Regions from separate parts of the Streptomyces sp. NPDC057950 genome, predicted to be linked through region 1. Evidence: riboswitches for the same ligand, from Rfam matches in the RefSeq annotation. Region 1 holds a riboswitch; the other holds the start of a gene.
The links. A riboswitch is a leader RNA that binds a small molecule or an ion and turns the genes downstream of it on or off. The one in region 1 is predicted to bind glycine.
Positions count from the first base shown of each region.

Region 2: it holds a riboswitch for glycine, as region 1 does, so the genes downstream of both, gcvP (aminomethyl-transferring glycine dehydrogenase) here and gcvT (glycine cleavage system aminomethyltransferase GcvT) in region 1, are expected to answer to the same signal.

Region 1 covers NZ_JBHVPP010000033.1:47,665-55,337, reverse strand. Annotated here, with positions in the region: gene glyA (serine hydroxymethyltransferase) at 1-1,132, opposite strand, end outside; gene gcvH (glycine cleavage system protein GcvH) at 1,144-1,521, opposite strand; gene gcvT (glycine cleavage system aminomethyltransferase GcvT) at 1,657-2,775, opposite strand; glycine riboswitch at 2,922-3,043, opposite strand; gene ACFVTC_RS38875 (AAA family ATPase) at 3,212-3,886, shown strand; gene ACFVTC_RS38870 (enhanced serine sensitivity protein SseB) at 4,171-4,953, shown strand; gene ACFVTC_RS38865 (enhanced serine sensitivity protein SseB C-terminal domain-containing protein) at 5,124-5,924, shown strand; gene ACFVTC_RS38860 (ABC transporter permease) at 6,812-7,673, shown strand, end outside.
Region 2 covers NZ_JBHVPP010000001.1:8,448-16,120, reverse strand. Annotated here, with positions in the region: gene ACFVTC_RS00070 (M23 family metallopeptidase) at 81-1,274, shown strand; gene gcvP (aminomethyl-transferring glycine dehydrogenase) at 1,539-4,424, opposite strand; glycine riboswitch at 4,603-4,698, opposite strand; gene ACFVTC_RS00060 (PRC-barrel domain-containing protein) at 4,813-5,184, shown strand; gene ACFVTC_RS00055 (DNA polymerase IV) at 5,297-6,727, opposite strand; gene ACFVTC_RS00050 (MerR family transcriptional regulator) at 6,882-7,556, opposite strand.

The DNA.
Region 1 (7,673 bases):
GGAAGCCGCGGGTGGCGAGGGCGGGCGTGCCGATGCGCAGTCCCGAGGTCACCATCGGGGGTCGCGGGTCATTCGGGATCGCGTTCCGGTTGACCGTGATGCCGACCTCGTGGAGCCGGTCCTCGGCCTGCTGTCCGTCCAGCTCGGAGTTGCGCAGGTCGACCAGGACCAGGTGCACCTCCGTGCCGCCCGACAGGACCGAGACGCCGTGCTCGGTGACGTCGGGCATCACCAGGCGCTCGGCCAGGATCCGCGCGCCGTCGAGCGTGCGCTGCTGGCGCTCCTTGAAGTCGTCGGAGGCGGCGACCTTGAAGGAGACGGCCTTCGCGGCGATCACGTGCTCGAGCGGACCGCCCTGCTGGCCCGGGAACACCGCGGAGTTGATCTTCTTGGCCAGTTCGGCGGTGGACAGGATCACGCCACCGCGCGGGCCGCCCAGCGTCTTGTGGGTGGTGGTGGTGACGACGTGGGCGTGCGGCACCGGGTTCGGGTGCAGCCCCGCCGCCACCAGGCCGGCGAAGTGCGCCATGTCGACCATCAGGTACGCGCCGACCTCGTCCGCGATCCGGCGGAAGGCCGCGAAATCGAGCTGCCGGGGGTAGGCGGACCAGCCGGCCACGATCAGCTTCGGCCTGGACTCCTTGGCGAGGCGCTCGACCTCGGCCATGTCGACCCGGCCCGACTCCTCGTCCACGTGGTACGCGACCACGTCGTAGAGCTTGCCGGAGAAGTTGATCTTCATGCCGTGGGTCAGGTGCCCGCCGTGCGCGAGGTTCAGGCCCATGATCGTGTCGCCGGGCTTGAGCAGCGCGAACATCGCGGCCGCGTTGGCCTGGGCACCCGAGTGCGGCTGTACGTTCGCGTGCTCGGCGCCGAACAGCGCCTTGACGCGGTCGATGGCGATCTGCTCGACGACGTCGACGTGTTCGCAGCCACCGTAGTAACGGCGGCCCGGGTAGCCCTCGGCGTACTTGTTGGTCAGGACCGAGCCCTGGGCCTCCATGACCGCGACCGGAGCGAAGTTCTCCGAGGCGATCATCTCCAGGGTGGACTGCTGGCGGTGCAGCTCGGCGTCGACCGCGGCCGCGACGTCCGGGTCCAGCTCGTGCAGGGGCGTGTTCAGAAGCGACATGCGGTGACTCCTCAGCCGGCGGTGAAGGCGGTGTACTCGTCGGCGGACATCAGGTCGTCCGGCTCGTCCGTGACCCGTACCTTGAACAGCCAGCCGCCCTCGAAGGGCGCGGAGTTCACGAGGGACGGGTCGTCCACCACGTCCTGGTTGGCCTCCACGATCTCGCCGGTGACCGGCGCGTACAGGTCGCTGACCGACTTGGTCGACTCCAGCTCCCCGCAGGACTCGCCCGCGGTCACCGTGTCACCGACCTCCGGAAGCTGGGCATAGACGACATCGCCGAGCGCGTTGGCCGCGAACTCGGTGATGCCGACCGTCGAGACGCCGTCCTCGGCGACCGACAGCCACTCGTGCTCCTTGCTGTAGCGCAGCTGCTGGGGGTTGCTCATGGCCTGAATTCTCCTGTACGCGGGGGAGTGCTGATGAACGGGTACGGACGGGGTGTCCGGATGCCGGGGTGTCGTGGGACGGGGGACAGGGCGCGACGAGGTACGTCACGTCGACGCGCCCGGCCCCGGGTGGACCTACTTCTGGCGCTTGTAGAACGGCAGCGCCACGACCTCGTACGGTTCGTGACTGCCCCGGATGTCCACGCCGACGCCGGCGGTGCCCGGTGCGGCGTGCGCGGCGTCGACGTAGGCCATGGCGATCGGCCGGCCCAGCGTCGGGGAGGGAGCGCCGGAGGTGACCTCACCGACGACCGCGCCGCCCGCGACGACGGCGAACCCGGCGCGCGGGACGCGGCGGCCCTCGGCGACGAGCCCGACGAGCACCCGCGGGGGGTTCGCGGCGGCGCGTTCGGCGGCTGCCTCCAGGGCCTCGCGGCCCACGAAGTCACCCTCCTTCTCGAACTTCACGACCCGCCCGAGCCCCGCGTCGAACGGGGTGAGCGAGGTGGTCAGCTCGTGCCCGTACAGCGGCATGCCCGCCTCCAGGCGCAGCGTGTCGCGGCAGGACAGACCGCACGGGACCAGCCCGGCCGGCGCACCCGCCTCGGTCAGCGCCTGCCACAGCTTCTCGGCGTCGGACGGGGCCACGAAGAGCTCGAAGCCGTCCTCGCCCGTGTAGCCGGTGCGCGCGATCAGCGCCGGGACGCCCGCGACCGTGCCCGGGAGACCCGCGTAGTACTTCAGGCCGTCGAGGTCGGCGTCGGTGAGCGACTTGAGGATCCCGGGGGACTCGGGGCCCTGGATGGCGAGCAGCGCGTACGCGTCCCGGTCGTCACGGACCTCGGCGTCGAAACCGGCGGCGCGCCCGGTCAGCGCGTCGAGGACGATCTGGGCGTTGGAGGCGTTGGCGACGACCATGTACTCGGTCTCGGCCAGCCGGTACACGATCAGGTCGTCGAGGATGCCGCCGTCGGCCCGGCAGATCATGGTGTAGCGGGCGCGGCCCACGCCGACGGAGGCGATGTTGCCGACCAGCGCGTGGTTCAGCAGCGCGGCGGCCTGCGGGCCGGTGACCGTGATCTCGCCCATGTGCGAGAGGTCGAAGAGACCGGCCCGGGTGCGGACGGCGACGTGCTCGTCGCGCTCGGAGCCGTACCGCAGGGGCATGTCCCAGCCCGCGAAGTCGGTCATCGTCGCGCCCAGCGAGCGATGCAGGGCATCGAGCGCGGTACGGCGGGGTGCGTTACTGCTCATCGGTGGGGCTCCCAAGGCATGACGGCGAGGTCGTTCCTCCCCATCTGTCATCGGAACCTGAGAGGTTCATCACGACCCCGCGAACGGAGGTCACGACTTGCACCTTGGGTGGAGCCACCGGTCAGCGGCCCGCTTTTCAGATGTGCCTCGCCCGCGCGGTAACGGGGCCTGAGAGATTCAAGGGAGGGACTTGCTCCTTCGGCGTCCCAGCACGACGTACGTCACACGGATGTGTGCACGTCACTGGGAACTCTCCCGCGCGGATTCAAGCGGCCGGTATGCAGTTGGCGGGCACATCATTGCACGCGCCGTCGGATGACGGCAGTCCGCATCTGTAACCGGCCTGTGGCAGTCCGAACACGGAAACAGCAAGCATCGCGCATTACCTTCTCTTTACACTCGACGGGGATGGGACTCCAGACCCAAGGGGAGGACGATCACGGTGAACAGGACCAGGGCGTACGCCACGACCTCGGCCCTCGCGCTGCCGCAGCAGCCGGGTACCGCGGCCCGGGAGGTGCGCGGCGCGCTTCCGGCGGCCGTCGTGCGCGACCTCAGGGAGCGCGCCGGACACAGCCCGCACGGCCTGTACTTCGGCACGGCGGACCTGGTGGTGGTCACCGGGCTGCCGGGCAGTGGCAAGTCGACCCTGATGCGCCGCGCGGTCGCGGGCCGGTGCGTGGACTCCCAGGACACCCGCGACCGCTGGGACGGCCGGCTGGCCCGCCGGCTCCCGTACGCGCTCTACCGCCCCCTGGTCCGCCTCGCGCACTACGCGGGCCTGCGCCGCACACTGCGTTCCGGCACCGGTGTCGTGGTGCACGACTGCGGTACCCAGGCATGGGTGCGCCGCTGGCTCGCCCGCGAGGCCCGCCGCCGGGGCGGCACACTCCACCTCCTGCTCCTCGACGTCACACCGGGCACGGCGCTGGAAGGCCAGCGCGAACGCGGCCGGGGCGTCTCGCGGTACGCCTTCGCGCGTCACCGGGGCGCGCTCGGCCGGCTGGTGCGTTCCGTCGAGCGGGGCGAACTGCCGGAGGGATGCGGCTCGGCGGTACTCCTCGACCGCGAAGCGGCGGATGTGCTGCGCCGGATCGGCTTCGACGGTTGACGGACGCGGGGAGCCGGCGGCGCGCGAGCGTGTCGTACGGAAGCACGTCGTGCGGAGGTACGTCGTACGGAGGTACGTCGTACGGCGGTGCGGAGCCGGTCGGGCAGAGGGCCGGTCGGGCAGAGGGCCGGACGGAAGCCGGCAGGGGAGGACGGGACATCGTCGTACGAGAGGGTCGTAGGCGCCCACTAACCTTTCCAGCCGGAACACCACAGCAGAGCAGCAGCGCAGCACACCAGGACACCGGAACACCGGATCAGCGGTTCACAGCAGGCGGTATACAGATGGACTTCCCCGACTTCCCGGCACCAGCGCACCCACACCCCCACCCGCACGGCGGGTGGCCGGGCAACGAACTGGAGGAGGTGCTCTCCGCGTCCCTCGGAGTGCCCTCGGCGGGCGGCCGCATCGTCGAGGTCCTCGGCCGCAGCTTCGTCTGGGTGCCGCTGCCCAACGGCGGCGGTCCGCACGCGGGCCCCCTCGACCTGCCCACGCTGGAGATCGAGGGCCAGGCGTACGTGCCGGTCTTCAGCTCCGAGGAGCAGTTCCGCCAGGTCGTCGGCGGCCATCTGTCGTTCACGATCGCGCCCGCCGTCGAGTTCGCCCGCGGGCTGCCCCCGCAGGTGGGCGTCGCGATCAACCCGGGAGGTGTGGTGGGCGTACCGCTGCCGCCCCTCGCGGTCGCCGAACTGTGCCGTGCCGGGCGCACTCCGCTGGACGGTCCCGCGAGCGGCGGCCGGGTGAAACTCTCCGAACCCGACTGGCAGGACGACCCGGTGGACTTCCTGGCCGCGGCCTCGGCCGAGTTCGCGGCGACCGGTGTGGTGCTGACCGCGCGTCGCTGCCTGGCCAGCATCGAGGGCGACCACCCCCTGATGTTCATCGGGGTCGAACTGGCCGGATGGGAGGGCGACGCCCGGACGCTCCCGCTGGACGCGCTCGGTCGGGCCCTCGGCCGGGTGCCGGTGGACCGGCCGGTGAACATGGTGTTCCTCGACGTCGCGCAGGACCCGGTGGGGGAGTGGATGCGCGCGAACGTGCGCCCGTTCTACCAGCAGGGCTACTGACGCGGCGGGGAGCTCCCGGGCTGTGCGTCAAGTCGCTGTCAGGATCGCCGCTTAAGCTGGTTTCATGGCTCGGTCGGGGTGTGGTCGAGGTGTCGACGCACCTCGGCCACCGGTGTCGCTGGCGTAATGGGTGAGTTCATCGTGATTTCTTCGCGAAGGGGCGATTGAGGGTGAGTGCGTCGGGCACGGCCGCGGCCGGGCAGGTCGAGCACATGCTGCGCCAGGTGACGCCCGGGCGTTACGACGCCTACGAGGCGCTCCTTCGCGCGCTCGCGACCCCGTCGTCCGGCCAGGTGTGGATGCTGCTCTGGCACGGCCAGGGCGGGTCCCCGGACGCCCAGTACGGGAACATGGAGGTGGGCGGCTTCGGATACGCGCCGTGCGTCACCTCCGCCCAGGAGCTCTCGGCCAGTGGCTGGAACCGTTCGTACGAGGTCGTCGACGGCCTCGACGTGGCCCGAACCCTCTACCCCGACCACTTCGGCCTCTGGCTCAATCCGCACGCTCCGGGCGGCGGGCTCGGCATCCCGTGGCTGGATCTGCGCAGGATCGCCGCGGGCCTGGAGCGCCAGCCCGCCGGTCCCCTACGGCTGTCCGAACCCGGCATCGAGATCCCGCAGTTCTACGCCCTGCTCACGCAGAACGCGCATCGCACCCCGGCCGTCCGCTCGTTGCGGCGGACCTGGGTGCAGCCCGCGCTGGGGGCGCCGTATCTGGCCATCGGGCTCGACGTCTACGACACCTCGCCGCCCGCCGTCGACTCGGTGCGGGCGATGATGCAGCAGTCGATCGGCGCGGTTCCGGACGGGCTGCCCGTGTCGACCGTCGCGATGTCCGACGAGTACGACCCGGTGGCGATGTGGCTGCGCGCCAACGCGCGCCCGTTCTACGACCGTGAGGCCCACGCGGCCCCGGCGCAGGCACCGATGGCGGGTGGGTACGGCTACCCGCCGGCGCGCGGACTGTACTGATCCGCGCCGCACGGCGCCGGCCGTTCCGGCACCACGGCGCGGGCCTGTCCGTGCCGGATCCCCCCGCACCCGCGGCGCGGGCCTGTCCGTGCCGGATCCCCCCCGCACCCGCGGCGCGGTCGTGGTGGCCGTCTGCCCTTCACGACGGTGGCCGAGGAGACCACCGCGTACCGCTCCCGCGTCCGCGGGACGACCTTTGCTTTGCGGTGAATGTCCGGCCTGCGGGGGTTGAGGGGCGGGTGAAGGCCGCCGGAAGGACGGGGCCGGGCATCTCCTCCGACTGCTGTGATCCATGTCACTCGCCACCGAAGTGGAGTGCGCCGACCGGCAGTTGGGGGTGCCCTGTCGCCGGGGTCGCCGGGGAGGTAGGGGCTGGTCCCTGGGGGAATGAGGGGTTCCATCGGTGCGCCGGCGAGGCTGCCGGTTGCCAGGTTTGAACCGGCGGCGAGTGGTCACGGCTTGCCTCGGCCTCGCGCATACTGGTTGCCCCTTCACCTTCCTCACCGCGCTGACCTGCGCGCGAGAAGGCGAAAGGGCCGGTTGTCCGCTTTGGGGGTGACAAGCGGTGAAAGGGTCCCTCGTGGGCCCTTCCATAGCAACTGACCACTGTCCGACCCCCGTTACCCACTGTTCGGATAACGGAATCCCCCTAAGAGCATCACGGTTGCGCATACTTTCCCCGTCAGCTCTGGCACGTGATCGTGGAGTCGCTGAAGACTCCCGTGTCAGACATGGGGTCATCGATCCTGTGAGCGAGACAAGTCGTAGTTCAAGAGCGCAGCGGTGCCGCATCATCTGCGGCAACTGCGCACGTCGTATAGGCGAGGCAAGCCGTGGACCGCGGCATGCAGAGGCCGGTGACCACCGGCGAGAAGGGTCAGGGCACTGTGACCGCACCGATCGAGACCACCGGGGCGGCTGCCGAGGCGCAGCCGGAGGCAGTCCTCGCCGGGGCCAAACAGAGCCAGATCCAAGGTCGTTCCCTCGGGCGGATCGCCTGGAACCGTTTCAAGCGGGACAAGGTCGCGGTGGCCGGCGGAATCGTCGTCATCCTCCTGATCCTGATGGCGGTCCTGGCGAAGCCCATCGAATCGATCTTCGGTCTGGACCCCAACGAGTTCCACCAGGACCTCATCGACCCGGCCCTGCTGTCGCCCAGGGGCAGCTGGGGCGGCATCAGCCTGCACCACCCGCTGGGTGTCGACCCGCAGTTCGGGCGTGACGTGCTGACCCGCATCATCGAGGGCTCCTGGGTCTCCCTGCTGGTCGCGGGCGGTGCCACCATGCTGTCCGTCGTGATCGGCGTCGTGTTCGGCGTCGTGGCCGGCTTCTACGGCGGCTGGGTCGACACCATCATCAGCCGGGCGATGGACACCTTCCTCGCCTTCCCGCTGCTGCTCTTCGCGATCTCGATCTCGGCCTCGCTGCAGGACGGGGCGTTCGGACTGACCGGACTTCCGCTGCGGATCGCCGTACTCATCTTCGTGATCGGATTCTTCAACTGGCCGTACATGGCACGCATCGTGCGTGCGCAGACGCTGAGTCTGCGTGAGCGCGAGTTCGTCGAGGCCGCACGCAGCCTCGGTGCCCGCGGGCCGTTCATCCTCTTCCGAGAGCTGCTGCCCAACCTCGTCGCGCCGATCCTGGTCTACGCGACGCTGCTGATCCCGACGAACATCCTGTTCGAGGCGGGCCTCAGCTTCCTCGGCGTGGGCATCGCGCCTCCCCAGGCATCCTGGGGCGGCATGC
Region 2 (7,673 bases), on a different contig from region 1:
ACTCCCCCGATCGTGGGCAGCACCACCCGACGCCCGGTGACCGCACGGCCCAGGAGGATCCCGCGGCGCACGAGCGGCCGATGAACGATCCGACCCCGGACGCACGTCGGACGGGCGCGCGACCGGTCGGCGTGGGGTCGGTCGACGTGGAACCCATCGGCGTGGAGCCCGGCGTCGACGCGGTGGACCGGGCGCCGTCGGACGAGCGCCCCGAGCACACGCGCCGCCGTCGCCGCCCCGGACCGTTCACCCTGCTGGCCCTGCCGGGGCTGACCGTCGTGCTGGGCTTCGCGGGGTTCATGGCCGCGACGGGCCGTCTGCCCTCGCCCTGGCCGGAGGACTCGGACGCGCACACGGCGACCGCGGGCAGCAGCGTGACGGACCGTGTCGACGCCTCGTACGTCCCGTGGCTGCGCGAGGCGGCCAGGACCTGCTCCCTCCTGAAACCGTCCGTCCTCGCCGCCCAGATCGACCGGAGTTCCGGATGGAACACCGACCCGGCCACGCTCTCGGGCACGGTGGGGATCGCCGGGTTCACCGAGAGCCAGTGGCGGACCTGGGGCAAGGACGCCGACGGCAACGGAAAGTCCTCGCCGCGCGACCCGGTGGACGCCATCATGGCGCTCGCCCGGCAGGACTGCGCTCTCGCCGAGGACGTCACCCGGCTCAGGACCCGTGGCACCGTGTCGGGCGACCTCCTCGACCTCACCCTGGCCGCCTACACGGTGGGCACGGACTCCGTGACGCGGGCGGGACGCGTACCGACGACGGCACGGGCGTATCTCACCGAGGTCAAGGACCTGTCAGCGCGGTACAGGCCCTTCGACCGCGAGGAGAACGCGAACCCCGGCACCGGCAAGGCGAGCGGGGTGCTGGCCCCACCGGTGACCACCTTGGTGATCAGCTCCCCCTTCGGATCACGCAAACACCCCCTCACGGGCGTCACCAAACTGCACACGGGCGTGGACTTCGCCGCTCCCCGGAACGCGCCGGTGTCCGCCGCACGGCAAGGGCAGGTCGTGTTCGCGGGAATGACCAAGGCGTACGGCAACCGCGTCGTGATCGATCACGGCACGATCGGCGGCAGGCGGCTGGAGACCACCTACAGCCACATGTCGTCCCTGCTGGTCAGGGCCGGTCAGAGCGTCGAGACCGGGACCGCGGTCGGGTTCGTCGGTTCCACGGGGCTGTCGACGGGCCCGCACCTGCACTTCGAGGTGCTCGTGGACGGCGCGTACACCGACCCGATGCCGTGGCTCGCCGTCGCCCGCTGACGACGCCGGCAGGTACGGCCGGCGAAAGCGGCCCCGGGCGACCGCTAACACCGGGCGCCGCCCTGTCCCAGGGCTCGTCACCGGCCCCCGCACCCCGAAAAAGGGCCGAGCCACGGAAATGCGCAAGAGCCGAGCGCGGAACAGCGGAACAGCAGAAGAGGGGACGCGCCCCGGCTCCTGCCGGGGCGCGTCCCCTCTTGCGATCCCTCACGTCACCGGGCGGGCCCTCACGTCACCGTGCCGACCCGCCGGCCTGTCCCTGCCTCAGTCCTCGTAGGCGTCCAGCGGCGGGCAGGAGCAGACGAGGTTCCGGTCGCCGTACGCCTGGTCGATCCGGCGCACCGGCGGCCAGTACTTGTCCGCGGCCGCGACACCGGCCGGGAAGACCGCCTCCTCACGCGTGTACGCGTGCTTCCACTCACCGCCGAGCGCGGCGGCGGTGTGCGGGGCGCTGCGCAGCGGGTTGTCGTCCACCGGCCAGTCGCCCGAACCGACCTTCTCGATCTCCGCGCGGATGGCGATCATCGCGTCGCAGAACCGGTCGATCTCGACGAGGTCCTCGGACTCGGTCGGCTCGATCATCAGCGTGCCCGCGACCGGGAAGGACATGGTGGGCGCGTGGAAGCCGTAGTCGATGAGCCGCTTGGCGACGTCGTCGACGCTGACGCCGGTCGCCTTCGTCAGCGGACGCAGGTCGATGATGCACTCGTGGGCGACGAGCCCGCCGGGGCCGGTGTACAGCACCGGGTAGTGCGGCTCCAGACGCTTGGCGATGTAGTTCGCCGACAGCACGGCGACCTGCGTGGCCCGCTTGAGGCCCTCGCCGCCCATCAGCCGGACGTAGGCCCACGAGATGGGCAGGATGCCCGCGGAGCCCCAGGGCGCGGCCGAGATCGGGCCCACACCGGTCTCGGGACCGGCGGCGGGCTGCAGCGGGTGGTTCGGGAGATACGGCGCCAGGTGCGCGCGCACACCGACCGGGCCGACGCCCGGACCGCCGCCGCCGTGCGGGATGCAGAACGTCTTGTGCAGGTTGAGGTGCGAGACGTCACCGCCGAAGTGGCCCGGCTTGGCGAGGCCCACCAGCGCGTTGAGGTTGGCGCCGTCGACGTACACCTGCCCGCCCGCCTCGTGCACCTGGGCGCAGATGTCCGCGACATGCTCCTCGAACACCCCGTGCGTCGAGGGGTACGTGATCATCAGCACGGCCAGCTCGTCGCGGTGCTGCTCGATCTTGGCACGCAGGTCCGCGACGTCGATCTCGCCGTCCTCTGCGGTCTTCACGACGACGACCTTCATACCGGCCATCACGGCGCTCGCGGCGTTCGTGCCGTGCGCCGAGGACGGGATCAGGCAGACGGTGCGCTGCTCGTCCCCGTTGGCCCGGTGGTAGCCACGGACGGCGAGCAGACCGGCCAGCTCGCCCTGCGAACCGGCGTTGGGCTGGAGCGACACCTTGTCGTAGCCGGTGACCTCGGCGAGCCGCGTCTCCAGCTCCTCGATGAGCGTGAGGTAGCCCTGCGCCTGCTCGGCGGGGACGAAGGGGTGCAGCTGGCCGAACTCGGGCCAGGTGACCGGCTCCATCTCGGTGGTCGCGTTGAGCTTCATGGTGCAGGAGCCCAGCGGGATCATGCCGCGGTCCAGCGCGTAGTCACGGTCGGAGAGCCGGCGGAGGTAGCGCAGCATCGCGGTCTCGGAGCGGTACTGGTGGAACACCGGGTGCGTGAGGTAGTCGTCGGTGCGCAGCAGCGCCGCGGGAAGCGTGTCCTCGGTGCTCGCGTCCAGCGCCTCGATGTCGCCCTCGATACCGAACGCGGCCCATACGGCGCCCAGTTGCCTGCGCGCGGTGGTCTCGTCACAGGCGATCGACACGTGGTCGGCGTCGACGAGGTGGAGGTTGACGCCCTGGTCGCGCGCGCCCGTCACGATGTCGGCGGCCCGGCCCGGCACACGGACGGTCAGTGTGTCGAAGTACGCGCCGTGCACGACCTCGGCGCCGCCGGCCCTCAGCCCCTCGGCGAGGAGAGTGGCATAGCGGTGGGTGCGGCGGGCGATCGTCCTCAGCCCGTCCGGCCCGTGGTAGACGGCGTACATGCCCGCCATCACGGCGAGCAGCACCTGCGCGGTGCAGATGTTGCTGGTCGCCTTCTCACGGCGGATGTGCTGCTCGCGCGTCTGCAGGGCGAGCCGGTACGCCTTGTGTCCGTCCGCGTCGACGGAGACGCCGACCAGTCGGCCGGGCAGGCTGCGCGCGAACTTCTCGCGCACCGCCATGTATCCGGCGTGCGGGCCGCCGAAGCCCATCGGGACGCCGAACCGCTGGGTCGTGCCGACCGCGATGTCGGCGCCGAGCTCGCCGGGCGAGGTGAGCAGGGTCAGGGCGAGCAGGTCGGCCGCGACCGTGACGACCGCGCCGAGCTCGTGCGCCTGCTCGATGACGGGCCTGAGATCGCGTACGGCACCGGAGGCGCCCGGGTACTGGACGAGCACGCCGTTGATCTCGCGCTCGGCGAGCGCGGCCGGGATGCCCTCGCTCAGGTCGGCGACGACGACCTCGACGCCGGTGGGCTCGGCGCGGGTCTCGATGACGGCGACGGTCTGCGGCAGGGCGTCCGCGTCGATCAGGAAGAGGCCCTTCTTGTTCTTGCCCATGCGCCGGGACAGCGCCATCGCCTCGGCGGCCGCGGTGCCCTCGTCCAGCAGCGAGGCGCCCGAGGTGGGCAGCCCGGTCAGCTCGGCGACCACGGTCTGGAAGTTGAGCAGCGCCTCCAGGCGGCCCTGCGAGATCTCCGGCTGGTAAGGCGTGTAGGCGGTGTACCAGGCCGGGTTCTCCATGACGTTGCGCAGGATCACCGGCGGCGTGAAGGTGCCGTAGTAACCGAGGCCGATCATCGGGTCGAGGACCTGGTTGCGGTCCGCGAGGGAGCGCAGCTCGGCCAGGACCTCGGCCTCGGTGCGCGCGCCCGGGAGGTCGAGCACCTCGGCGTTCTTGATCACGTCGGGCACGGCGGCGGCCGTCAGTTCGTCCAGCGAGCCGTACCCGACCTGCGCGAGCATCTTGGCCCGTGCTTCCGGGGCGGGCCCGATGTGGCGCTGCTCGAAGGGGATTCCCTGCTCGAGCTCGGAGAGCGGAATGCGATGGGCGGTCATTGCGGAGGCCTCCTGGTCACACACGACCTTCGAGGGGCACCACGGCGCGGGTACCCCGACGGCCTCCCCCTCTGTCATCTGACCTGAGAGCTTCACCGGCCCGCCCGCCCGCTGCGACCCGGCTTTCACCGTCGGTGAGAGCGGAAGGCGTCAGCCCCGCCCTGCTTTCCAGAGTGACCTCGTCCGTGCGGTACGTGAGCCTGAGAGATTCCGGGGAGGATTTGCTCCTTCGGCGCCTCCGATGGTGTCTGGAGGACTCTCCCGCACGGGATCAGCAGCCGTTTGCCAGGGTACCAGCGTGAACAACGCACGGGCTTTCGAGTGGCCACCGTCACGAATGTGCTCTTTCGTAGTGCCTACGGATGAGTTGCAATCGAGTGGAGGGCCCGTGCAGACCGACATCGATCCGCGCAATCTGATCGGCCGCAAGGCGCTCGACCGCAATGGCGCCAAGATCGGCACGGTCGACGAGGTCTATCTGGACGACGCGACCGGCATACCGGAGTGGGCCGCCATACGTACGGGCCTGTTCAGCAGGGACGCCTTCGTGCCCCTGGAGCCCAGCGAACTCGTCGAGGGCAGTCTGCGCGTCCCCTTCGACCGCGCCCTGATCAAGGACGCTCCCGACTTCGGCGTGGGCCGTCACCTCTCTCCGGAGCAGGAGCTCCAGCTGTACCACCACTACGGTCTCGACGTGACGCCCCCGGCCCTCCCGCCGGACCGCGACTTCGGCCGTCTGGCGGGAACGGACGAGACCTGAGACACCCTTCCGGAGGCGCGGGAGAACGCGCCCGGGGTACGGCGTACCGGGCGACCGGCCGGCCGCACGTCTCATGCTGCACAGCCCTTCCTGCCGGCCGTCCCGGACGGGCTCAGGCCCTCCCGGGCGCACCGGCGGCGCACACGTCGGTCGAATCCTCGGGTCTTCGGGGCACCAACGGCAGCGGGTCAGCCGGCTCCAGGGCCCGGTCGTCCGTACGGAACGTCCGCACCCGCCCCGGTTCCGAGTCGGGTGTCTCGAAGCGCACCGTCACCCTTCCCAGCCCGCTGCCCTGCACCCACCCGTGCCCGTACTCGGCATGGCGCACGTCGTGCCCAGCGGGCCAGCGCCGCTCGGCCGCCGGCATCTGTTCGGCGGCCGGCTCCTCCGCCCCCTCCGCCCCGTCCCCATCGGAATGCTCCTGCGCCGCCGTCTCCTCCACCGCGGCCCGGGCCTGCGCCGTGGCCTCGGCCTGGGCCTGCGCGAAGAGGTCCTCCTGCGTGTAGTCGGCGAGCCCTGACACACCGACGCCCAGCAGGCGCACACCACCCGTGGTGTCCACCGCTTCCAGGAGCCGCCCGGCCGCCTCTTGCACGACCGCGGGGTCGTCCGTGGGCCCCCGGAGCGTCTCGGACCGGGTCAGCGTCGAGAAGTCGTACCTGCGCACCTTCAGCACGATGGTCCGTCCCGACAACCCCGCCCGGCGCAGCCGCTGCACACACCGGTCGGCGAGCCGCTGCACCTCGAGCCCGACCCGCACCCGGTCATGGATGTCCACGTCGTAGGTGTCCTCGACCGACACGGACTTCGTCTCCCGCTCGGCCACCACGGGCCGCTCGTCGCGCGCCAGCGCCATCGCGTACAGCGCGTGCCCGTGGGCCTTGCCCAGCAGCCGCACGAGCTCGTCCTCGCCCGCCTCGGCGATCTCCTCGACCGTGTTGATCCCGCCCCGGCGCAGATGGTCCCCGGTGGCGGGCCCCACGCCCGGCAGCGTCCGCACCGGCATCGGTCCGAGCAGCGCGCGCTCCGTCCCCGGCTCGATCACCACCAGGCCGTCGGGCTTGGCCTGCTCGGAGGCGATCTTGGCGAGCATCTTGGAGGCCGCGAGCCCCACGGATCCGGTCAGGCCCGTGACGGCTCTGATGTCCGAGCGCAGCTTCGCCCCGGCCAGCCGCGCCGAGGCGTCGTCCCAGGCGGTTCCCCCGGCCTCCAGGTCGACGAACGCCTCGTCCAGGCTCAGCGGCTCCACCAGGGGGGACAGTGTCCGCAGCAGCCCCATCACCTGGTCGCTGATCTCCCGGTAGAGCCCGAAACGCGGCACGAGATACGCGGCGTTCGGCGCGAGCCTGCGTGCCTGGGCCATCGGCATCGCCGAGTGCACCCCGAAGACACGGGCCTCGTACGAGGCGGTGGCGACCACGCCCCGCAGCCCGAGACCGCCCACGACGACGGCCTTCCCCCGCAGGCTCGGCTTGGACGCCTGCTCCGCCGAGGCGAAGAAGGCATCCATGTCGAGATGCAGGATCGTGGGCGCGTTTCTCACACCCCCGATGCTGCCCTACGCCACTGACATCGCCCCGGAATCCGGCCGCGAGGCCGGACCGCGCCGCCCGCGAGCCGGACCGCCACGCCGGACCACGTCACGACGACGGTCCGCATGGCCCTGGGCCACGCGGACCGTCGGACCGCGCCGATCGTCAGACCGCGCGGTTGCGCCGTCGTGCCAGCTCGTCCGCGGGATTGTGCCCGACGAGCGTCTCACCCGTGTCCACCCGCTCCCCGTGCAGCTGTGAGAGGGCGTTCTCGACGTCCCGCCACACCACGCCGACGGCGATCCCGAAGACGCCCTGGCCGCCCTGGAGCAGGGCGTGGACCTCGTCGGGCGAGGAACACTCGTAGACGGTCGCGCCGTCGCTCATCAGCGTCATCCGCTCCAGGTCCCGGAAGCCACGCTCCCTGAGGTGCTGGACCGTGGTGCGGATGTTCTGCAGCGACACACCCGTGTCGAGGAAGCGCTTCACGATCTTCAGGACCACCACGTCCCGGAAGCTGTACAACCGCTGTGTCCCGGACCCGTAGGCGGGCCGCACGCTCGGCTCGACCAGCCCCGTCCTGGCCCAGTAGTCGAGCTGCCGGTAGGTGATGCCCGCGGCGGCACACGCCGTGGGCCCTCGGTAGCCGATCTCCTCGGCGTCCGTCCCGCCCTCGCCCGGCACCGCTGTCGGCCGCTGTGGAACATGGTCGGCCGCGCTGTCGTGATGGGGGTACCCCCTGCTCGAGCCGAGCCGAGAGCTTGGGGGAGGGTACGGGCCGCTCTCCCCCAGACCGCGTCCGGGGGCACCCCCAGCCGTACCGTCGCCGCTGCTTCTCACGCCGACCTCCGTCCTTGACCTGCCTTCTCGACGGTAGGCAGTCACCAGGGGTGCGTCAACGATCGCCACACTCGGCACGCCGAGTGATAATCACCCTAGGAGTGGTTTCCCGTGTCC